Regions from separate parts of the Paenibacillus sp. ALE2 genome, predicted to be linked through region 1. Evidence: riboswitches for the same ligand, from Rfam matches in the RefSeq annotation. Region 1 holds a riboswitch; each other region holds the start of a gene.

Region 1 (8,202 bases):
CGTGCCTGTATGCCTTGTTCGCTGATTCCGTGCAGTTTAAGCTGCTTTAGCGTTCCCTCATGCGGAGGATTTCCAATGTGCCAATCGCCTGTTCCAGCCGAGTCCACCCGGATTTCTGCGTCTAATCCCCGTTCCTTTGCCTTATGTCTCAGTATTGCCTCCCCCATGGGAGAGCGGCAAATATTGCCCAAACACACAAACAAAACGTTAGTCATTTCGTTCCCCTTCCTATTCACGTCACACTTCTTTTTTCTGTTCCATTGTAGCCAGGTCCTCCAAAATTGTGCAAGCCATATTTATCGCGGTATACTTAAAATGATCGTATATATGGGACCGTATACAGAAAGAAAGGATGTTGGATATGACGAAAAAACGAGCCATTGTATTTTCAGGCGGTCGTCTTAATGAAGAAGATTTACAACAAATACAACCCGATGATTTTATTATAGGTGCAGATAAAGGTGCCCTTTTCCTGATAGAACACGGTATTACGCCTCATGTCTCTGTAGGAGATTTTGATTCGATTACTTCGGAGGAACAAGAAAGGGTAAAATCAGCAAGCCAACGTATGCTTGCGTGTGATCCAGTACTTAAGGACCTAACAGATACAGAACTCGCTTTAGAAATCGCTATGGACGAACAAGCAGATCATGTACTCATGCTCGGTGTGACTGGTACTCGGATGGACCACACATTAGCCAATGTTCAAATATTAATACGGGCTATGCAGCATCATATTAGTTGCGCTATCATGGACGCACATAATTATATCGAGCTGACCGGATCAACGCTCGAGATCCATCCTATGGGCTATACATATGCATCGCTGATTCCAATGACCGCCGAAGTAACAGGTATACAACTGGAAGGATTTATGTATCCACTTCATAATGCAACCCTTAAAATGGGACAATCACGTGGTGTTAGCAATAAGCTAACGGCTGCAAAAGGTACAATTTCTATTAAAAGCGGTCTACTACTCGTTATTCAAAGCAAGGATTAATTATGACATTGTTGTAACTATTTCAAAAGTTGTTCACCCACTCAAAACCCTTGATTAACAAGGGTTTTTCCGTTTTCACAGGTTCTAGAATCATTTTATTTTTTACAAATTGTAATTTTTAATCGTTTTTTAATAATTACGACGTAAGCCTTGTCCCTCAAGCATTTGAGAGTAGTTTTCCAACTATTAGGTGGCTTCAAAACTGTTATACTCAACGCTGTCAGTTAGTTAGCAACTCAGCAAATTATTGCACAAATCAATTTTTGGAGGTATTTACAACATGAATATGCATAAAATCATAAAAAAGGTAATTATCGCAGGAGTCGCTGCCACGATCGGCTTTGGTACTTTTGCCATTGAGGGAACAAATACAGCACAAGCTGCTACTGCTACTACTACCGTAGGTCAAAAAGTAATTAACTACGGCAAAAAATATATGGGTACTCCTTATAAGTTTGGAGCTTCCACAAGCACCACACGCAATTTTGACTGTTCTTCTTTCATGAAGCACATATTCAAGAAATACGGAGTCGATTTGCCGCGTACTTCTGTTCAACAATCTAAAGTCGGACATGCCGTATCCAAGGCCAATTTGAAAAAAGGGGACTTAGTGTTCTTTTCAAGCGGTAGCCGTGCCACAGGACGTAACATTACTCACGTAGCAGTATATATGGGCGGAGGTAAAATTTTACACACTTACGGCGGACCTGGGGTGACCATCTCTGATTTAAACTCTGGCAACTGGAAAAGAACATACATTAAAGCACGTCGCGTGCTGTAATGTAACACTCATTTGAAATAGGTAAGCCGGGACGAAAAGTTCCGGCTTTTTTTATATAACTTATGCTATTTTGCTTCGGTTGGCGTTCTGAGTGAATAGCCAATACCTCGTTCCGTTCGAATCATTTTAAACTTTTGTCCTCTATCTACTTTAACCCTTAAATGCCTGATGTACACATCTACTACGTTCGTATCAGCGATATAATCATGTTTCCAAACATCTTTTAAAATTTGCTGCCTGCTGCAAACTTGGTTAAGATGTATTGCCAGATGTAGCAAAAGATCGAATTCTTTCGGAGTTAATTCCAGTTTTCGCTCCCCTCTGCTCACCATTCTGCTTGCAGTGTCTATATGTATATCCCCCGCTTCGATTGCCCTTTTCACATCACGTTCAACACTAAAAATTCGTAATAAATTAGCCACTCTAGCCTGAAGAACTCTAGGATAAAAGGGCACTACCATTACATCATGAGCTCCTTGTTCAAAGCAGGAAACCATATGTGCCTCTTCATCTGATGAAATCATTGCAAGTATCGGGACATGAGGATGGTTCTGCTGCAAAATGCGAATCAAGCCTTGAGTGCCCGCCTGTTCATCTTTAATGTTTAGGAGTAGCAAACTCACAGGATGCTGAGCTATATAAGAGCGTACATCCGACGTATTACGAACATGAACCACCTGATAACCTGCCTGCTCCAATGGACGAACGAATACAGCGGGCGCTTCATTTTCATCCACAAGTACAATTAACGGGCTCATCTTTTTCACCCACCTGGTTTGGACATCGCATTACATATTGGATACGAACAAGTTTGTTATAAGCCATTAAACATATTTGTATTAGTGTAACAAAAAAGCAGAAAATCATTCTCTGAAGAATGGCTTTCTGCTTTAAGGTTTATGGTTTTTAGCCCAAATAACGATGATATAGACTTCTTGCTTTGGCCACGTCCTTTGTCCCATGGATCAGCGCTCTGCCATCTGCAAAAACCACCAAGCGATGCTCTCCCACACTAAAGGAAACCAGATACGAATTCCACTCTACGTTTCCCTCGCCTAATGCTGCAAATCTATCTGCTATCTCTGCGAGATTCAGATATATCCGGTTGGCAGGTCTTATTTGAACGGTATCCCTACCGCACAAAACATCTGCTTTCTGCCGATGAGAGGTCGATAAATAGGGATACGTCGGTTGGCTACCGCAAGAAGGACAATTCGACTTTTTGAGACGATCCACTGCTATTGCTACATATTCATTTTTCCACAAATCAAACGAAAGCAATTTTCCTCTCAAGTCCTCGGGATATCCACCAAGAAGTTTGAAAGCTTCTGTAGTCTGATTAGCGGTGACCATTTGTACTGCCTGCGGAATAATGCCGGCTGTATCACATGTTTCTCCTCCAAACGGTACAGTTCCCATCAGACAGTGTAGACAAGGTGTTTGACCCGGTAAAAAAGTGTAAGTTACACCGTAGCTACCCACACATCCTCCATAAATCCAAGGAATATGATGCTTGAGAGCCATGTCGTTCATAAGAAGCCGAGTATCGAAGTTATCGGTTGCATCCATCATGAGATCCACCCCCTGGATCAACTCTTCCAGCTCTTCTACCCCAACATCCAAAACATGTGCATGGATGACTGTTTGCGAATTAATATCCTTTAATCTTCGCTGGGCCGCTATTGCTTTGGGACACCTTTGCGCTGCATCACTTTCCTGAAAAAGCTGCTGGCGCTGCAAATTGCTCCATTCCACATAATCCCGGTCTACGAGACTTACCGTACCTACGCCTCCACGAACTAGCGTTTCTGCAATGCCTGTACCCAGCGCTCCAACACCTATGATTAGTACGTGAGAAGAAGCAAGCCGGCGTTGGCCTGCAGGCCCAAAGGGTGCAAACCTTTCCTGTCTGGAATAACGATCAATTTGTGGTGTTCCAGCACCGGATTTTTCAGATATCCTCATCCTTGAACCATGCCTTCTGTTGGGCTGCTCGCTGAAGCATATCGTTTTACAGGTATCATCCCTGCCTCAAAACCATATCTGCCTGCACGCACAGCCAGCTTCATGGCCTCAGCCATTTTCACAGGGTTCTTCGCTCCCGCCACAGCTGTATTTAGCAGAACACCATCTGCTCCCAACTGCATCGCCATTGCTGCGTCACCAGGTGAGCGAATACCTGCATCGACGATAACCGGAACTTCTGCTTGCTCAATAATTAACTCTAATGAAAACGGATTGAGCAAACCATGTCCTGTACCAATCGGTGAGGCACCAGGCATAATGGCATGTACTCCAAGCTCTTGCAGCCTCTTTGCTAGTATCACATCATCCGATATGTAGGGCAGTACGACAAAGCCTTCCTCTAGCAGTTTTTCACTAGCCTTCAACGTTTCAAAAGGGTCAGGCAACAGCGTTTTGCTATCCCCAATGACTTCCACCTTAATCATGTCGCACAAGCCAGAGGCTTTTGCCAACTTGGCAATACGGATTGCCTCTTCTGCTGTTGTTGCTCCTGCTGTGTTGGGAAGAAGTGTATACCGGCTCAAATCTAGCGTATCAAGAAAATGTTGCTTATCCCGTTCCTCCAAATTCAGTCTGCGCACAGCGAACGTTAATATTTCCGTCTCAGCAGCCTCTACAGCCTGGGATTGGATATCCAGATCCGAAAATTTCCCTGTTCCCAGCAACAGCCTTGAGGTAAAAGATGCTTTTCCAATGGTTAACATGATCAACCGCCTCCTACAAAATGTACGATTTCTAGGCAATCTCCATCCTTAAGTACCGTCTCATGATGATCTTCACGGGTCAATATATGCCGATTCAGCTCTACCACTACGGTTTTCACCTTTAAATCAAGTTCATGCAGCAATTGATCCACATGAGTGATTCGATTAGAAATGGTCATGCTCTGTCCGTTAATGATCAGCTTCATAAGCTTTCCTCCTTGAGGAGTTCAGAAGAAAATTTGCTTATTCCAAGTCCAGCCGCATCAGCCCCTTTAAGCATAGCTGCCATCGCTCGCCCAGTCGCATCACTAAGCAAGACACCGTTACGATAATGCCCGACTGCAGCATAGACGCCCTCTACTCCAGGAACAGGGCCAATGAAAGGACGCTCCGCAGCTGCCTGTGGACGTAAGCCCGCCCAAGCACGTATAAAAGAAGCTTCTTGTACACGCGGCAACCAGGCAGATGCACGTGCTAACAGTCCTTTTAAGCCTCCTACGGTCACCTCTTTGTCATATTGATGTGGAAGACTCGTAGCCCCAATCCAAAGCTCGTTATTCTGTTTAGGCACGAGGTAAACATCATCGGCATAAATGGTATAATCCAACGGATGGTCCTTCAAGGAGACTGCTACCACTTCACCCTTGACTGGATAAAGAGGATAATCAAATCCAATTTGTTCTAGCAATTTCAAGCTGTCCAAGCCTGCGGCAATCACGACCTGATCGCAGGAAAAAAATCCACTATCCGTTCGCACACCGCAAACTCGGCCGTCCTGTATGATCAGTTCCTCAGCATGAGTTCCAGACCATATTGTTGCTCCCAGCACCGCAGCTGCCCCTGCATAAGCACGGCAAAGCTGAACAGGGGCCACTTGTGTCTCCTTTGATCGGTATATAGCCCCAATTACTTGATCTGCCAAGCCCGGAATCCGTCGAGCCAATTCCCTGGCATCCCACCAAATAGGGCTATCATCCTCTCGGATATTCGCAGCATTCCAGCGTCTTTGGCCCTCTGCTTCTGAACGAAAAGGGGTCACAAAACCTTCTGTACGAAAATCAACTGAAATACCCGATAAACGCTCCAAATCACAGACAAGGTCAGGGAATGCATCTCGACTTGCGCGAGCAAATCGTGCCAGCTCAAGGTCTGAGAACTCTTCACTTTCCGCTGCCAGCATTCCCGCCGCTGCTCCTGATGCTCCCTCACCGGGGATACATCGTTCCAGCATAATTGTACTTCGTCCCTCCTTAGCCACATGATAAGCAATGGCACTGCCGATCACACCCCCGCCTATGACCAAGCATTCTGCGTGTCCTATTGCTTTTTTCTCTGTATGTGTCTTTGACATATGTTCCGTGTCTCCTCTCCGGTGAGCATTCTGCTTTCCCTTCGTCTCGTTTTCTTGCTACAGGTCGTGAACTACAAGATCTACCATTCGCCTATATTCCATCGCTGCTGCAACGGGTGACTCTGCTTCCCATATACCAGACATCACCGCAATTCCGCTTGCTCCGGCATGATAGAGCTCTGGAACATGATGAGGTTGTATGCCTCCCAACGCTATCACCGGAATGGCCGACAATCTGCAAATGCGTTCAAGCTGTGCTACACCCCGCGGTACAAGACCGGCCTTACAATAGGTCTCATATACATGACCAAATAGTACATAGTCTGCTCCCCCCTGCTCAGCGGTCTGCACCTCCTCCAAGGAATGTACAGACACTCCACAGCGTGTATCCACTGGAAGCAGACTTTTCGCATCCATCACAGATAACCCATTAGCAGGTAGCTGGACAGCTCTTGCCAAGGTAAGTAAAGCTACGTCCATACGGTCATTTACTACAATTTGCTGCAAAGGAACTTCCTGCTCGATCATGCTACGAGTCAAAGAAAGCAAAGCAGAGGCACCCTTCTGTTTCGAACGTGCGTGTACATAATGAATATAAGGACAAATAGCGGCAGCCACTTTGGGTACATCCACACAGGAGACACTTTCCATCGTAATTACGTGTAATTCGATCTCATTTTCACCTCACTTGGACTAAAAAATATAAAATAATCGTATAAGCTGAACTATATTGTTGCAGCTCCCTATTGGGTAATATCATACGGAGCCAGCCACATGTACCAGCAATAATGAAAGGAGATCATATGTAAATCCGTCTACGGAAGCTCGAACAAATGAGGATGAACGAAACGCAAAAAGCCACTTCCCAAAGGAAGTGGCTTGACAAACGTTCAAAATCGAACGGACTATTATATCCGTAAACGTATATCGTTCCCTGCACAAACAAAAGTAAAGATCTACTACCTTGTTTGTACAGTACTCACTTCCCTACGCTGGCATAACCCAGATCAGGTACAAAGAGTCCGAAATCCATTTATTTCGTCTCAGCCGCATGGGCGGCTCCCCTAGTGTGGCTATTTTATTGTATCAGCTAAAGATAGCTTAGCATATTTTCCTAATTCTGCAAACCCCACCTTGTGTGAAATCTGTCAGAACTGGATTTTAGTTAACTTTACTAGACCACTCTTCTACATTCCACGTTTTGGTTACCCAATCCTCGTAAAAGTCCGGTTCGTGGGATACAAGCAATACGGTCCCTTTGTATTCCTTCAAAGCACGTTTGAGTTCATCCTTTGCTTTGACATCCAAGTGGTTGGTAGGCTCATCAAACAGTACCCAGTTGCTCTCACGCATTAACAGTTTACAAAGGCGGACTTTAGCCTGTTCTCCACCACTAAGCGCAGACAAAGGCCGGGTGATATGCTCATTCTTCAAACCACAGCGCGCCAAATGCGCTCGTACTTCATGCTGATTCAAATGCGGAAATTCATTCCATACATCGTCAATCGGTGTAATTTTCTCCGCCTTTACTTCCTGTTCAAAATAAGCAGGCTGCAAGAAATCCCCTTGATAGGTTTTTCCGCTGATTGGAGGTATTTTCCCAAGAATGGTTTTGAGCAACGTAGACTTACCAACACCATTGCAGCCAACAATTGCGATCTTTTCGCCACGTTCGATCGTCATGGACATTTTAGGCAAAAGGGCATGAGTGTAGCCAATTTCAAAATCAATACCCTCAAAAACCGTTTTCCCGCTCGCACGGGCTTCTTTGAACTGAAAGGTTGGCTTTGCAGCTTCTTCAGGCTTATCAATACGTTCGATCCGATCAAGCTGCTTTTCACGGCTTTTTGCACGGCCTGATGTAGATGCGCGCGCTTTATTGCGCTGAATAAAATCTTCCTGTTTCTTAATATACTCCTGCTGCTTCTCATATGCATCAATATGCTGTGCTTTGTTCAGATCCGCCATTTCAAGAAACTTTTCATAGTTAGCTGAATAGCGGGTCATCTTAGCAAATTCAAGATGGTAGATTACATTAACAACTTGGTTCATAAATTCAGTATCATGTGAGATGAGGATAAAAGCATAGGGATAATCCTTCAAATATCGCGTAAGCCATTCAATATGCTCCACATCCAAATAGTTGGTAGGCTCATCCAGCAGCAATACATTTGGCTTTTCCAACAGCAACTTAGCAAGAAGCACCTTTGTCCGTTGCCCACCACTAAGTGCTGCTACATCCCGATCCAGTCCGATGGCAGAGAGACCTAATCCATTCGCCATTTCTTCAACCTTCACATCAATGAGGTAAAAATCCCCCATATCCAATTGCTCTTGA
Region 2 (8,202 bases), 1.3 Mb from region 1:
TCGTCAATCCCCAGCCTTCACGCAGGGAAGGGAATACGAGCGCATGGGCACGGCTCATCAGCTCCAGCTTATACTCTGCTGAAACAAATCCATAAAAGGTAATATCGGCTTGTGATTGTCCCTGTTCATCCGGTTCTCCGTATGTCAATCCATACCGTTCTATAATCGGCAATAATTGTTCTGTCACATAGGTTTTATCGGTTTTTCCGGCAATCCATAACATAGCCTTGGGGAACTTTTCCTTGAGCCGCCCAAAGGCTTCAACGACCAGATCAATGCCCTTATATTTAACAAAGCGTCCGGCATACATGAAGGTTGGGTTAGACTCCTTCGTCAAAAATTGTTCACGCGGCCAATGATCAAACTCAATGCCTTCCGGTAAAAGATGAACGCGATCTGGATGAAAGCCCAGCTTAAGCAGATCATACCGGGTAGACGGGGATACGGTGAGCGTTCGATCCTTCCGTGCCAGCTTAAGCATGAGGGGCTCCATATGAAATCCAATCATATTTAGCGGGAACCTGGCATTTTCATACCATATTTCCCTTGTTAGCTGATGTATGAAAAAAATTCGCTTGGATGCCTCCACCCAAAATCGGGTAAAGAACTGATGCGTATTCGCTTGATTAATTACATAGTCAATCTGCTGCCGATGACGACGGTAATAGCGCATCGCATAATAAATAACACTGTATATGTTTCCTTTTCGAATATAGGTAACACCGTCAATGACTTCATGCTCAGGCATCCCCTCAAATTGAGGTGAGAAATGAATGAACTGAAACCGACCTTGCTGTGAGCGTTTCAGCATTTCATGGGTGAAAATTTCTGCTCCCCCGCTTTTCGGAGAACGAATGTCACGCCAGGAAAGCAATAGAACTACGGTTTTATCGTCCTGCTCTAGTATGGTATTCATGGGGTGATTCCTCCCCTTATCTTTATTTTGAACAAATACATATAGGCATCTATCACAAAGTAGAGAGACATAGCTCCGTACACAATGAACTCTGACAACAAAAAATCGATCGGGTCTGTGTGAGCCATATGAAAGGCTACTAATAAAGCTGCGGCTCCCGCCATCAGACTGAACATAAAGGTGCGTCTGCCCACTAATACGTGCACATGCACAAAAAATAGCACGATGGAAAAAAGCCAATACACCCAGCCTCCCCATGGAATATAGGCCTCAGCCGCCTGGTAAGAGGCTCCAAATAATATGGGAATAGAGGGTGGGAATATATAAGTTGTGCCCACATATACACACAGCGCGGCTACAGCCATTAATCCAGCATAGATTACAATTAACTTGCCCAAAGCCTGGCGGTCATGCCCCTGCGCACCGATCTTTGGAATAAAGGCAGCAATCAAGCTGTACGAAACGTAATAGACCAACTGGCTGTACTTCAGCGCAATGGCATAGCTGCTGGCCTGCTCAGGAAAATAATGCTGTACATACAACATGTCGATGGATATACAAAACAGAATGAATAAATTCGTCATAAGGCTGTCGGTGAAATCCTGACCTAGTGACTTCCATAACCCAGCAGGGATATGTTCTCCTCTATATGTCAATAGGGACAAGCCTCGGGCCGAAACGATCCAGCCGTGAAGCAACGACAGCAGCATTCCCCCACAGCTCGCTAATAGTAAGGCTTCCAGCCTTAATCCCAGGGCTGCCAGGATAAAAAACAGGCATAGCTTCCCTAATACCTCAATGTAATAGTTCACATTGAGCGCCAGCATGCGTTCCCTCCCCTGTAAATCTCCACGGCACGAACTCACCAGAATATGCAATCCGATCAAGGCATACAGCATGAACAGCGGGCCGGACTCAACGCCCAATAGCGAACCCAGCAACGGATGAAAGGACAGTGAAATGATCATGGCAAGCAAAGTTAGCACTAGAGGTGCTTTTAGTAATAGAGAACCGAGCGGTAAGCTGCGTAGCGGAAGCTTCTGGTCAGCCTTGGATACCAGCTTGGCGGTTAACAGCTGGATGGATAAGCCCAATACGGACAACAGTGCAAAGAGGGCCAACAGCGCGTTCGCCTGACCATAGGCTTGTCCGGTAAGATACCAGCTCGCTGCAATGTGGAAGAAAAAATTGAATCCGTTAAGCAGCACATTAAAGAGGGGGAACATCAACGAACGCAATCGGTTGTTCACGTGGTTATCTCACCCGCCGATCCAGTCGCCAAATCTCAATGATAGAGCGCAAAAAACGAATGGAATCCTTCCAGACATGAATGTGCGAGCCATCTCGGTCAATGCATTTGACGGGTAGTTGCAGCACACGGAGCTGAAGTCGCTTGGCAATGAACATCATCTCCAGATCCAGCGCTAGTCCGAGTTGTTCCTTCAAATGTGGAAACATCCGCTTCACGGCAACCGAGCTCATCACTTTAAGACCCGTCTGGGAATCTACTACACCGGTTGGTAAAAAGGGGCGAGAGACGACCCGTTTGCCAAAGCTGACGATAGATCGCAATAGAGAACGATTCTCGGCGGTTATATCTTTGGTTCCAATCACAACATCATAGTAGCCCTGTTGAACAACATTGATCATTCTGGCAATATCCTCAATAAAAAAGGAATCGTCCGCGTCCACAAATACGTAGTAATCCGCACCGATGGTCCGCATTCCTTCCAGATACGTCCCTGCCTTGCGCGTATTGCGTCCCAATTCCCTTGTTTGAAGCAGTGGACTCAAGTTCTGGTTAATCCGGTTTACGAACAAGTCCGTTGCTGCCTCCAGCGCTTTAATCAAGGCATTCGTGCCATCGTGGCTACCATCATCAATGAGATAAATCGAACCCTCTATAATATGGCTGCGGATAAAGGCTTGCAGTCGCTCAGCAAAGGTTTTGACATGAACAAAACGTTTCTCTTCGTTATACACAGACAAGATGAATGCAACATGTTGGCTTTTAGTCGAATACTCGGGATAGAGCAAGCTTTGTATTTCAGAAAGTATTTCTTCGGTATCATTGGCTTGCCAAAATAGCAGACGCAATCGGCCTACTCCGATAATCTGCACCATATGCTGATCACTGAACGGAAAGGTTACATCCGTCACCAATAGCAATGGCATTTGCGGAAATTGGCTACGGATCTGATTAGCTTTCCGCACGGCTTGCCCCGGCTCCCTATAATCTATCAGGCAACAACTTGCGCCCTCGTAGACTGAAGCTTCCTCCGTGTCCTCGCACTGTATATATTGGTAAAAACAAATCACATTGGGATAATCAATAGCCCTGTTGTTATCGCTAAAAATGGCTATAGGTCCCTGCACACAAACCTCTCCTTTTCCTCCGAATAATTCTATTTTGTTGAAAAAGAATTAAAAATGTTTGCTTAGTAAGATTAAATTAATGTCCAAATACTTCATATTTTCTTAACAAAATAGCTCACATCCCTTGATATATAAGCATTCAAGAGAAGAAAAACTAATTTTCATATTTGATAAAAACAGAGCATTTAGACCCGATTCATTAGGACTATTACTATACGAATTACAAGGTGAATCCGAAAACAAAATTAGTTCTATAGGATTAATAAAAAGATACACATATGGTCATTTTGTCATAGATTGATAGGCGAATAAAACCAATTTGTACGTCCATACTATGGACAACATGTCATTTTCATCATGAATAATTATCAAAATATAGGGAAAGAAGGTATTTTTATGAAAGCATTTCATGTCAATCGTGATGGGTCATTATCTACTCCCTTACGAGGAAAGGACGTCCTAGCAAACCCTCTTTTGAACAAAGGGGTGGCATTTACAGAAGAAGAACGCAAAGAACTGGGCTTGGAAGGAATTCTTCCTCCCACTGTCCTTTCATTGGAAAAACAGAGCGTTCGGGCTTATCAGCAATTCCTGGCACAACCCACCATGCTGCGTAAAAATGCTTCACTTAACGACCTTCATAACCGGAATGTCGTGCTTTACTATCGGCTGCTAACCGACCATTTGAGTGAAATGCTGCCCGTAGTCTACACACCGACTGTAGGAACCGCCATTCAAGAATACAGCCATGAGTACAACCGTCCCGGGGGCGTATATTTATCGATAGATCATCCGAACGGTATCGGACAGGCGTTCTATAATTCCGGATTGCGTAGTGAGGATGTTGACCTTGTCGTCGTGACGGATTCAGAAAGTATTTTGGGAATTGGTGACTGGGGTGTCGGGGGAATTAACATTGCTATTGGCAAACTTGCTGTATATACAGCTGCGGCAGGCATTCATCCCGGGAGGGTGCTGCCCATTGTACTGGATGTCGGCACGAATAACGAGAAGCTGCTGAATGATCCGCTATACATCGGAAACCGCCATAAACGAGTTCGCGGAGAAGCCTATCATCAATTTATTGATACCTTTATTAGCAAAACGTTAACACAATTCCCGAAGGCGCTTTTGCATTGGGAGGATGTGGGGAGCGTGAACGCACGCCACATAATAGGGAAATACGGTCAAAACATTCTCACCTTCAATGATGACATCCAGGGCACAGGAGCAGTCACATTAGCTGCGATTGTTTCGGCGGTAGGTGTCACCAAAATTCCGCTACGTGAACAAAAAATACTTGTCTTTGGTCCAGGGGCAGCAGGAATCGGTAACGCCGACCAAATACGGAGCGCTATGATCGAGGACGGGCTTCCTGCAGAAGATTCTTTCAGGTCGTTTTGGGCCTTTGATTATCGTGGGCTATTAACGGACGATATGGAAGATGTACTCGATTATCAGAAACCATATGTGCGTAAAAAGGAAGAAATCAGCTCATGGGCCCGATCGGAAGACGGCAAAATACCGTTGTTGGAGGTCATCCGTCAGGTAAAACCTACAATCTTAATTGGGACTTCCGGTGTAGCGGGTGCCTTTTCTGAAGAGATTATCAAGGAAATGGCAAAGCATGTGGAACGCCCGATCATTATGCCCATGTCCAATCCTACCAATCTGGCTGAAGCGGTACCCGAGGATTTGATACGATGGACTGATGGCAAAGCATTGATTGCTACGGGAAGTCCCTTTGAGCCCGTCACCTATAACGGTACGAAATTTGAAATTGGTCAGGCGAACAATGCCTTTGTTTTCCCGGGACTGGGTCTAGGCGCAATTGTGGTCAAGGCCAAACGAATCACTCCTTCCATGTTTACCGCAGCAGCTGATGCCGTTGCCAACGCCGTAGATTCGAATGAACTTGGCGGCGCACTGCTGCCCCATATTCGAAAATTACGTGATGTTTCGTTTGCGGTTGCGGTTGCGGTAGCGAAGGCCGCAATTCAGGATCAGGTAGCTCAGGCACACCTTCCAGATATTGAGCAAGCCATTCGGGATGCAATGTGGAAACCGGAATATGTGAGGGTCAAAGCCGTGGAAAGTGTAATCCATCACCCTCACTAATCCTTCACTAGGCATAAGCAATTTGACATAACATAGGAACGAATGTACAGTATTAGTCAAAAGAATAGGAAAGTCCACTAGGGGAGCCATTATGGCTGAGACAAGAATGAATCTTGGACCCTTTGAACCTGATCTAGTTCGTACTAGCGTAGGAAAGTGGAGCCTTCTATATAGGGTTTCAGGCGTTTTTGCGCATTGAACCTATGTTGAAGCCGCTCCAGTTTTCGGGGCGGCTTTTTGGCATTGTTCCGAGAATTGTATCTTACGGGACTTCTTATTCTCCATTTTTGTTGGAGGTGGGGAAATGAGTTTTTCGCAAGAGCTCCGTCAGCAGGCGGATGGCATTTTTCAAGCCATTTATGAGCATCCCTTTGTGAGAGGTATTGCTGAAGGAAATTTAACAAGGGAACAGCTGATTCACTATGTAAAACAAGACTTTGAATATTTGAACGCCTACATGCGGATTTACGGCATCGCAATCTCCAAAAGCACGAGCCGGGAGGATATGGCTGTATTTAACGAACAGATCTCTTTTATTCTCAACAGCGAGGTTCATCCGCATCAAAATTTTTGTGCTATCGCAGGTGTCACCTATGAAGAGATGCAGGGATATCCACTCGCTCCGTCCGCTCATCATTATATCCGCCATATGCTGACCGTCGCACATGAGGGTAGTCTTGGGGAAATCATGGCCGTGCTGCTACCATGTCCATGGACATATCTTGAAATTGGACGCAGGCTAATGGATGAGGTAAGACCAGACGAGTCTCATCCGTTCTATGAGTGGATTTGCTTCTATGGCAACCAAATTGAAGATGTAACCTTCAAATATCGAGAGCGTGTGGATGCTTGGGCGAAAGTCGCCACGGCTGCCGAGCGAGAGCGGATGATTGAGCATTTTATGCTAAGCTGCCAGCTGGAATATATGTTCTGGGATATGGCTTATAAGCAGGAACAATGGCCCGTCCAGATGCGCGCTACGGTCTTGGAATAATCAGTATAGATGAGAGAGGATAAACATGATGAATATATGGGAACAAAGTTATTCGGCGCTCCTGACAAAGGTACAAAACAGCAACCCCCTCGTTCATAATATAACCAATGTGGTGGTCACCAACTTTACAGCCAACGGCCTATATGCACTAGGGGCCTCCCCGGTGATGGCTTATGCACCCGAGGAAGTAGCAGATATGGCCAAAATAGCGGGCGCCGTCGTGTTAAATATCGGTACGCTAAACCGTGAGCTGGTGGATGCCATGATCCTTGCTGGACAATCGGCGAATGCTCACGGTGTTCCAGTTCTGTTAGATCCGGTCGGTGCAGGAGCGACTAGCTTTAGAACCGAGTCAGCACTACGAATTCTAAACGAGGTTAACATCTCACTAGTACGAGGCAATGCAGCCGAAGTCGCTCATCTGATCGGAGAAGCCCGAGAAATTAAAGGGGTAGATGCAGGCGACAGTGCTGACAGCAGTAATGTCGATCTGGCAGTTCGGGCTGCGCAAACGCTCCATACCATGGTTGTCATCACTGGAAAAGAGGACGTCATCACCGATGGGGTTGAAGTACGATTGATTAGTGGCGGAGACGCGCTGCTTACGAAGGTAACCGGAACAGGCTGCCTGCTGACCTCTGTGTTGGGCGCCTTTGCAGCAGTTGAACCCAACCTGCTGCTCGCAGGCACAGCAGGTTTGGCATTTTACGGTGCAGCAGCTTCTCGAGCCGCAGCGCATACCGCAAAGCTGGGGCCAGGCAGCTTCCAGATTGCCTTTCTCGACGAGCTTGCCAAACTACATACTGGTTCGCTAGAGGGGCATGTCACGATCCGTGAAGCTGGAACAACTACAACAGGTGGTGCGCGATGAGAAACGTGCATGTACCGAGAGCGCTGACGATTGCCGGTTCAGACAGTGGCGGCGGGGCTGGAATTCAAGCCGATCTCAAAACCTTTCAGGAGCTTGGCGTATACGGTATGTCAGCTATTACGGCCATAACGGTACAAAATACTTTGGGAGTTCACGGTGTATATCCGCTGCCACAGGAAGCAACAGCGCAACAGATCGAAGCTGTAGGATCAGATCTTGGAGTCGACGCCCTAAAGACTGGCATGCTATTTGATGCAGGCATCATCCGTCTTGTGGCCGAGCAGATCCGAAAGTTCGGCTGGGAAAAGGTTGTCGTCGATCCTGTAATGATTGCCAAAGGGGGCGCAAAGCTGCTGCAACCAGAAGCGGTGCAGGCATTGAACGACGACCTGCTCCCCTTGGCACTGGTCGTCACACCAAATATCCCGGAAGCGGAGGCCTTAACCGGGATAAGCATTCGTACGATGGAAGGACGCCGGGAAGCTGCGAGACATATTAGTAGCCGGGGTCCCAAATTCGTTGTGATCAAGGGCGGCCACGATGAGGAGAGCGAAAACAGCGGTCAGGTCATTGACCTGCTCTTTGACGGAACAGCCTTCACAGAGCTGGGCGGCAAGCGGGTGCGAACTGTCCACACACACGGAACAGGATGTACGTTCTCAGCAGCGATTACCGCTGAATTAGGGAAAGGCGTGTCTGTACCGGAAGCTATTTGGAATGGAAGAGCCTTCATTCAGGCGGCGATTGAGGATACATTGTATTTGGGCCAGGGACACGGTCCAACCAACCATTGGGCCTATCGCCGTAGTCAGGAGACACTCCAATGAGCGGTCGAATATTACCTGAGACCATGCGCCGGCATTTACAGATGTATCTGGTTGTTGGAAGCGTGAACTGCCTCGCGGAACCAAATCGGGTCGTGCAGGA
Region 3 (8,202 bases), 2.2 Mb from region 1:
ACAAACAGGACAAAAAAAGTCGATCCTCTCAGGACCGACTTCTAGCCACGTTCTCTTATAACCTTAGCTTCACACGCCAATTACTTCGAAATATCCAAAAAGCCCTCTCCGAATACGTCCCGTACGTCATGAATGGTGATAAATGCTGCTGTATCGATAGCTTTCACAATCTTTTTAAGCGCTGACACCTCTTGTTTGCTAATGACGATATATAAAACTTCTTTTGGATTTTTGGTGTAATATCCGTGGCCTGACAGGACGGTGACTCCACGATCCATTTGTGTAATGACCATCTCGGCAATTTTGTCTTGATGCTCCGAAATGATCATGACCGCTTTTTTCGGATTCAATCCTTCAATCATGAAATCCATAACTTTCGTACCGACGTACAAAATAACGATAGTTAGCATTAATTTTTCCGGGCCAATAATAAAGTAGGAAGAGAAGGCGACAATCAGATCAAAAAACAACAAGGCATAGCTGATATTCCAATCCAGATACTTGTTGGCAATCCGGGCTAAAATGACTGTTCCTGCCGTTGTACCACCAACCCGTACAATTAAGCCAATGCCGACCCCTACCAAAACTCCGGCAAATACGGCATTAATCGTCGGCTCATGCGAATCAATCCGCCAGTTGACTGTTAAATGTAAAAACAGCGAGTTAAAAGCGACCGCAATTATAGTATACAGAGTCGTTCTCTTGTCCAAAAATTTATATCCGACAATCAGCAGCAAGCCATTAATGACCAGATTGACGATCGAGGGAGACCACTGAAACAGGTAGTACAAGATGATCGTGACCCCTGTAACGCCCCCCTCACCAAATTCATTCGGGATCACATACAGATTAACAGCGAGCGCGAAAAAAAACGCACCTAGAATAATAAATACGATATCTGCAATACTTTTTTTCATATATGCTCTAATCCTCTCTCTAACATTTCAACGGATGAATTGCCAGATGGATTGGCTGACTCTTCTTGCCAAAATACGCTGACAACCAGTTCATGGTATCCACTACCCAACATAAAGTCAATACATCTTTGACACTTTAATTCGCCACCAGACTGCCTTAGTCCAACCTTATAATTCCGCAAAATTCCGCTAATACAAGGTTATTCGACAAAAAAACACAATCCCGACTACTAAACTGAGAAAACGGGCCTCTAGCCCTTGTTTAGGCCCTAGGCACATTTTCCCCTAAAATGACCATCCTCCTAATACACATTTTGGACACATACGACCATCTTCCTGTTTTATGTCAAAAGCGTTTTACTTTGGATAAATGCGGGTATAATGATTGAAACATTACCAAGCAACCTACACGGCATTACGACATCAAGTACATATACATAGTCCTATACAGACGTCCTAAGCAACTCAATCTGAATTTGACAAAATGGAATTGGAGGAATGACCACATGAATACAATGAACTTAACTGTCCACACCCTGATGCCTTTTCACCACCAATACCAACGTGCCAACGCGGTGAGTATGCAGAAGAAAGAAGACAGCTCGGAGAAGAAGCTCAGCTTTCAGGACATTTTGAATGAAAAAATGGGTAAAAAATAAAGCTCCGTTAATCCGGTAGCATGATCCCGCTTTACATAAGCTGAAAAGCCGTGGTTTCTACATCGACTGTAGAGAACCACGGCTTTTTGTTACTCACGCGTTTCTAAACCTTGCTCATACGTTTATGGAAATAAACCTCTGACGAGCTTAACTGTAATTTTCGTTGAGGCTTCCCAGTTGATTGACTTTTGTATCGCTACCGATTTTTACTGCCCAGCTTCCCGATACTGCTCTGCCTTCTCTCGCATCCCGGCGGCAACGGCTTCCTCAGTATTCAGTCCCTTATCGGCCGCATAGGCACGAATGTCCTGCGTGATACGCATACTGCAAAACTTGGGACCGCACATCGAGCAAAAGTGGGCTTCCTTGGCCCCCTCTGCTGGTAGCGTTTCATCATGGTAGGACAATGCCCGCTCAGGGTCAAGCGAGAGATTGAACTGATCGCGCCAGCGGAATTCAAAACGCGCCTTGGACAAAGCATCATCCCGCTGCTGTGCCCGCGGATGACCCTTCGCCAGATCAGCAACATGCGCGGCAATTTTGTAGGTAATAACTCCTTCGCGGACATCATCTTTGTTCGGCAGACCCAAGTGCTCCTTCGGCGTAACGTAGCACAACATGGACGTCCCGAACCAACCGATCATCGCCGCCCCGATAGCTGAGGTAATATGATCATATCCTGGTGCGATATCCGTCGTCAGCGGCCCTAAAGTATAAAAGGGGGCTTCCTTACAAATCTCCATTTGTAAATCCACATTCTCCTTGATTTTGTGCATAGGGACATGTCCTGGCCCTTCAATCATGACCTGGACATCATGCTTCCATGCAATTTGCGTGAGCTCGCCCAACGTCTCCAGCTCTGCAAATTGTGCTTCATCATTCGCATCATAGATACTCCCTGGACGCAGACCATCCCCGAGAGAAAAGGCCACATCGTAGGCTTTCATAATTTCACAGATTTCTTCAAAATGCGTATACAAAAAATTCTCCTGATGGTGTGCAAGGCACCAGGCTGCCATGATCGACCCGCCCCGGGATACAATTCCCGTCATTCTATTCGCCGTCATCGGTATATATCGCAGCAATACACCCGCATGGATCGTAAAATAGTCCACTCCCTGCTCCGCCTGCTCAATCAGCGTGTCTCGATACAGCTCCCACGTCAGCTTCTCAGCTTCGCCGTTCACCTTTTCCAGTGCCTGATATAGCGGCACCGTTCCAATCGGTACGGGAGAATTCCTGATGATCCATTCGCGCGTTGTATGAATATTCCGGCCTGTAGACAGGTCCATGACGGTGTCTGAGCCCCAGCGTACAGCCCAGGCCATCTTCTCCACTTCCTCCTCGATGGAGGACGTAACCGCGGAATTTCCAATGTTTGCATTGATCTTTACGTGAAATTGGCGCCCAATGACCATGGGTTCGCTTTCCGGGTGATTGATATTTGAAGGTAAAATAGCTCGTCCAGCCGCCAGCTCCTGTCGTACAAACTCGGGCTCTACGCCTTCGCGGATCGCCGCGAATTCCATTTCAGGCGTAATGATCCCTTGCCGCGCATAGTGCATTTGCGTCACGGTGCGTCCTTGCGAGGCCCGTAGCGGACGGTTGGTCACGCCGGGAAATTCCACTGTCTCCCGTTTGGAACCAGGCTTCATCCCGTTATCCTCCGGCTTGACGGCGCGGCCCTCATAAGCCTCCACATCTCCCCGTTCCAGTGCCCAAGCTCGCCGTAATGGTGGCAATCCCTGACGGATGTCGACCTGGTAGGCTTCGTCCGTCATCGGACCGCTGGTATCGTATACACGCAGTGGCTCATGATACTCGGTTCCCTGCGGCGTATGTGTGGGTTTTAGCGCGATTTCACGCTCAGGCACAGCAATATCCGGCCGAGAACCTTGAATATACACCTTACGGCTCCCCGGAAAGGGCTTTAGCCCACTGGCTTGCTCCGCTTTGGCCTTCTCTCCCTCTACTTCTATTATTCCTGCCAATCCTGCATCTGCTGATTTCACTCCTGTTTCTTTTGTTCCTTTTGTTTCTGTCGGTTTCATGGTCCATTCCTCCCGTTTCGTTGAAATGACACACCGATCCGAACCATTCCCAGGGTGGCGCTGATCTATGCAAAAAAGCCGGTTCCCTAGGGAACCGGCTAATCAAACGAAACAGCTATCCAAACCGATCGCACGTGGAATAATCATATTCCAATGCGCGGTCGTAGACAGCAGCTGCGTATACATTTCAATGGCCGATTACTTCCCTACGCTGGTATGATCCAGATCAGGTGCAAAGGGTCCGGAATCTTGCCTGATTCCATCTCAGCCCGCATTACAGGCTCCCCCAGTAACTGTGATACTTTCTATTCACATGAATTGGTGGCTATAACAGACATACCGCCATCTCTATCAGACTACTTTAAATTTATAGCTTTGGCAACCCTTGTATGATTTCCTTTTGTATTGATTACTGTCACGGAAGCATAAGCCCCATTTCCTTGGCTGCTTCGATCAAAATCGGTGCAAACTCATGCAGCGTCTCGGGCGCAAGTCGACTGACCGGGCCGGATACAGATAAAGCCGCCGTGACCTGTCCCTTTCGGTTCACAATAGGCGCGGCCACAGCCGCAGCTCCTGGCTCACGTTCTTCATAGCTGGTCGCATAGCCCTTCTCACGAATGTCCTGCAGCTGGGCTTTATAAACCTCCGGGTCTACCGAAGGTGGCCATTCTTCACTGCTTAGCAACACCTCCAGCTCCTGTGGTGGCATAAAGGCCGCCAGCACCTTGCTGGAGGCTCCCACAGCCAGCGGCATACACGCACCCACAGGCGCAACCCTGCGGATCGCCTGATTGCTCTGCACGGCTTGTATGCGAATACGCATGCTTCCATCCCGCAGGTACAAGCTGACCGTTTCCCCTAAGCGATCACGCAGTCCTTCCATTGCAGGCTGTAACAACACCGCCGGCTCATCGCTTTGGGACAGATGCGTGGACAGCTCCCATATGCGAAAACCAAGCCTATATTTTTCCGTTTCGGCATTCCGAACGACAAATCCCCGATCCTCCAGCGTAGTCAAAAGACGATGAACAGTGCTTTTATGTAGACCAATTTGGGAGGCAATCTCCGTTAGACCAAGATCAGATTCTGCGGTAAAACACAGCAGTATATCAAGTGCACGCTCTACAGCGCGGACGGTTAATTTACGGTCTTCCATCGTGAACCGCTCCTCTTGTATCCATATTCGTTTCACACTATGAAACATGGTTACATAAATTATATAGAATAGTCGCGGCTACTGTAAACCGATGTTTTTGTGACAACCATATTACAGAACAAGAACAAACATCGACAATTCTTTGCATCATTTTTACTTTTCCGGTTCAGGCGTTGACTTTGGATAATAGCCATCATACGATAATAGGTATCTATACGGACATACCCTACTATTTTCAAGTGGAATTATACCTAATTTTATATAAGGAGGCTCTTACATGATTTCGACATCCCAGCGCAACGCTCAGCTACAGACCGCTGTTCAGGAGCCGTCCACCCCACTCTTTAATCCCCGTATGCTGCGGTTCAAGCACGTTGTGATTGCTCTGCTGCTGTCGGTCGTATTTTTTCTGTTGTTTTGCTTTATTGCCTTGCATGCTTACATCGCCTGGGTGCTTACGAATCCCACCGTCGCACCCTTGTACTCTAATCCGATGCAGGCCAAAGGCATGCCTTATGAAGATGTCAGCTTCCCAGCCAAGGATGGTAGCCGTATCGTACAAGGCTGGTATATCCCGGCGGATCAATCGCGGAAAACCATTATTTTCAGTCATGGTTACGGGGCTAATCGCGAAGAAAGCTGGATTCCTATGTATGATCTGGCGCATTATGCCCACAGTCTGAACTTTAATGTGGTCATGTTTGATTATGGATTCGCGTCACAAAACAGCAAGGCCGTCGCAACCGGAGGTAAGGCGGAATCCCAGCAGCTTCTTGGAGCGATTCAGCTTGCGAAGCAACGCGGCTCGTCGGAAATTATCGTATGGGGCTTTTCTATGGGAGCAGGAACCGCTCTTCAGGCGGGCTTGCAAACCAAGGATGTGGACGCAATGATTTTGGACAGTACCTTCCTGCTGGAGCCAGATACACTGTACCATAACATTCACAATCAAATTAATCTGCCGAGACATCCGTCTTTGGAAATTTTGGAGTTGCTGTTTCCAGTCTTAAACGGCACCAGCTTGCATCAGATTCCATATCAAGAGGTTAAAAAGGAGAACTATCCGTTTCCAATCATGTTTGTGCATGGTACACAGGATGAAAAGGCTCCTTACCCCATTGCGGAAAAGCTTGCTGCCAATCAAACCAACCCGCTTTCCAGTGTATGGATTGTCAAAAACGGGATACATGAGCTTATTTTCAGAGAGCATCCCCGTGAATATTTGCGACGGGTATCGACATTTCTAAGCAGTGTGCAGGAGCTAGAGGACAAGAAAACCACTGCTGCTGCCCATAAACAAACGACTACGAAGTAAGAAATTATTTTTAAAACAAGTATTCATCGTCTTAAAGAAGCCTGCCTATGGACACTTAACCCGTGCCGTAGACGGGCTTCTTTTTTTATTTTCCATGAGTAATTATTGTTCTGCGCAACAGGTATAACCTGATGAAGGAAGTTCATAGACATATTCACGGTGAGACGGCGAATATACTGGGTACATATGCATCCAGGACAGATCTGCTAGATCTGCCGGATAGCCATAGCGGGATACGGGAGGTAAAAACGAATGCTGAGTACTTATGGGTCTTTCCTGCCCTTACGTGTGCTGGAGGAAATTCGTCATTGGAAGCAGCAGGAAAGTTGGCACGTGGAAGTAATTAAATCTGCTACTGAAGGGCTAGAACCTGCTTATGTGCGGCTGCTGGATGATTGGCGAACCGTATTCGAACAAACGGAACGCACCGCCATCGAGCTGCTCGAAGAGCAACGGAGCGCGCTTGATCCGGCAGAACAGGCATGGCAGCATCAATGGAAAAAAGAGTCGTCTGTTCCTCAAGCACATACACACCAGCTGGATGAATCATCAGCACATTCAAGGGGATCAGACGCATCAGCGACTGGAGAGAAATCGTTGTCTGAATCAGGCTTGAATTCACAGCCTGCCTCACAGGAATTAAATCGTCGATTGGACGATTTGCTGCAAACCGCGAACCGTCAATCACAAGAATATGTACGGCAGCTAGGTTTGCTGACTGAACACAGTCATGCATTGCGTCAACAGCCAAAATCCGCCGGAGTTGTAATACACGCAGCACATGAAAGTCAATATTTCCTGATCTCAACCACTCCCTTTCAAGAGCCCGGCTCCATCGCGCGAGCCGCTGGGCTGTATCATGTAGCGGCAGAGGGTAAGGATTACCCGGAACAAGCGTTTCGAGAGCGGCATGCCGGCATGAGAGGAGAAGGTTCTGGGGCTACTAAAGGCGTCCAGTCCGGCCAGGCTCAACCTTCGCCAGCGGAAAAGTCCTTAATCGGTCGCCCGGTCCCTATTGGCGGACATCGGCTCCCTCCGCTTCCTTACCCTTATAATGCGCTTGAACCGTACATTGATGAAAAAACGATGCGTATTCACCATGACAAGCATCATTTGAGCTATGTGAATGATCTGAATAAAGCGGAAAAGAAACTGGAAGAAGCCCGAAAAACAGGTGATTTTGATCTCGTAAAGCATTGGGAACGTGAACTGGCATTTAACGGTGCAGGTCATTATCTGCATACTCTTTTTTGGACGATCATGAGCCCTCAAGGCGGTGGAAACCCAAGCGGACCGCTGGCTGAACAGATTAAAAAGGATTTTGGCAGCTACGATGCCTTCAAAAAGCAATTTAGTTCAGCAGCCGAAAAGGTCGAAGGCGGCGGCTGGGCCATTCTGGTGTGGAGTCCGCGCGCCGGGCGGCTTGAAATTTTGCAGGCCGAAAAGCACCAGAACCTGACTCAATGGGAGTCTATTCCGCTGCTGGCGATCGATGTGTGGGAACACGCATATTACTTAAAGCATCAGGCTGAACGCAATAAATACATCGAAGATTGGTGGCATGTCGTCAACTGGCCTGAAGTGGAAGCGCGCTACGCTCAAGCCTCCAAGCTGAGATGGCAACCATTCTAAGCTAGAATAAACTACACCTGCAAATCGTACCGCTCTCTGAGCGCTTCTATTTGTCCAGTCAATTCTTCCGGTTGCACCAGCGAGCCATCGGCAGGCAAAATGGCCGCCCGACTCTCGACTACACGGCGTAGCGATGCTGTGTACGCCTCGACAGACGGCACTCCGGCCAGCTCTGCCAGGCTGCCCATCGTTGCCGGATTAACCCGGGGATAATCCGGCTGCAGCACGCCTGCCGGTGTATCCCCGGCTGCCTCCCGATAAAACTGCTGCACCGCCTGTGCGCGCTCTGCTCCGTGGCCCTCAATCATCACGAAGGCTGTGATGATATACGCCTTGGCTTGACGCCGTTGCGCAATGCCGCAAAACTTGCGTCCTCGGACGCTCACATCGTAATCCCCGGGACAGAAGGACCCGATGATTTCTCCAGTCTGCGCCTCGGCAGACCACGGGGCCAGCGCATCGGCAATCA

Evidence for each region. Region 1 has a riboswitch for thiamine pyrophosphate ahead of ACXHJ1_RS18575 (thiamine phosphate synthase). Riboswitches for the same ligand answer to the same signal wherever they lie in the genome.
Region 2: another riboswitch for thiamine pyrophosphate. It lies ahead of tenA (thiaminase II); the one in region 1 lies ahead of ACXHJ1_RS18575 (thiamine phosphate synthase).
Region 3: another riboswitch for thiamine pyrophosphate. It lies ahead of thiC (phosphomethylpyrimidine synthase ThiC); the one in region 1 lies ahead of ACXHJ1_RS18575 (thiamine phosphate synthase).

Annotation. Positions count from the first base shown of each region.
Region 1 covers NZ_CM134213.1:4,233,048-4,241,249, reverse strand. Annotated here, with positions in the region: gene ACXHJ1_RS18615 (low molecular weight protein-tyrosine-phosphatase) at 1-215, opposite strand, end outside; gene ACXHJ1_RS18610 (thiamine diphosphokinase) at 362-1,003, shown strand; gene ACXHJ1_RS18605 (C40 family peptidase) at 1,284-1,784, shown strand; gene ACXHJ1_RS18600 (response regulator transcription factor) at 1,850-2,542, opposite strand; gene ACXHJ1_RS18595 (ThiF family adenylyltransferase) at 2,691-3,749, opposite strand; gene ACXHJ1_RS18590 (thiazole synthase) at 3,746-4,513, opposite strand; gene thiS (sulfur carrier protein ThiS) at 4,516-4,719, opposite strand; gene thiO (glycine oxidase ThiO) at 4,716-5,864, opposite strand; gene ACXHJ1_RS18575 (thiamine phosphate synthase) at 5,922-6,515, opposite strand; TPP riboswitch at 6,832-6,940, opposite strand; gene ACXHJ1_RS18570 (ABC-F family ATP-binding cassette domain-containing protein) at 7,026-8,202, opposite strand, start outside.
Region 2 covers NZ_CM134213.1:2,911,578-2,919,779, reverse strand. Annotated here, with positions in the region: gene ACXHJ1_RS12795 (glycosyltransferase family 4 protein) at 1-916, opposite strand, end outside; gene ACXHJ1_RS12790 (transporter) at 913-2,166, opposite strand; gene ACXHJ1_RS12785 (glycosyltransferase) at 2,171-3,292, opposite strand; gene ACXHJ1_RS12780 (NAD-dependent malic enzyme) at 3,689-5,410, shown strand; TPP riboswitch at 5,480-5,582, shown strand; gene tenA (thiaminase II) at 5,715-6,404, shown strand; gene thiM (hydroxyethylthiazole kinase) at 6,430-7,275, shown strand; gene thiD (bifunctional hydroxymethylpyrimidine kinase/phosphomethylpyrimidine kinase) at 7,272-8,102, shown strand; gene thiE (thiamine phosphate synthase) at 8,099-8,202, shown strand, end outside.
Region 3 covers NZ_CM134213.1:704,268-712,469, forward strand. Annotated here, with positions in the region: gene ACXHJ1_RS02835 (YitT family protein) at 81-917, opposite strand; gene ACXHJ1_RS02840 (hypothetical protein) at 1,424-1,576, shown strand; gene thiC (phosphomethylpyrimidine synthase ThiC) at 1,783-3,627, opposite strand; TPP riboswitch at 3,814-3,925, opposite strand; gene ACXHJ1_RS02850 (IclR family transcriptional regulator) at 4,043-4,786, opposite strand; gene ACXHJ1_RS02855 (alpha/beta hydrolase) at 5,064-6,101, shown strand; gene ACXHJ1_RS02860 (Fe-Mn family superoxide dismutase) at 6,354-7,733, shown strand; gene ACXHJ1_RS02865 (lipoate--protein ligase family protein) at 7,745-8,202, opposite strand, start outside.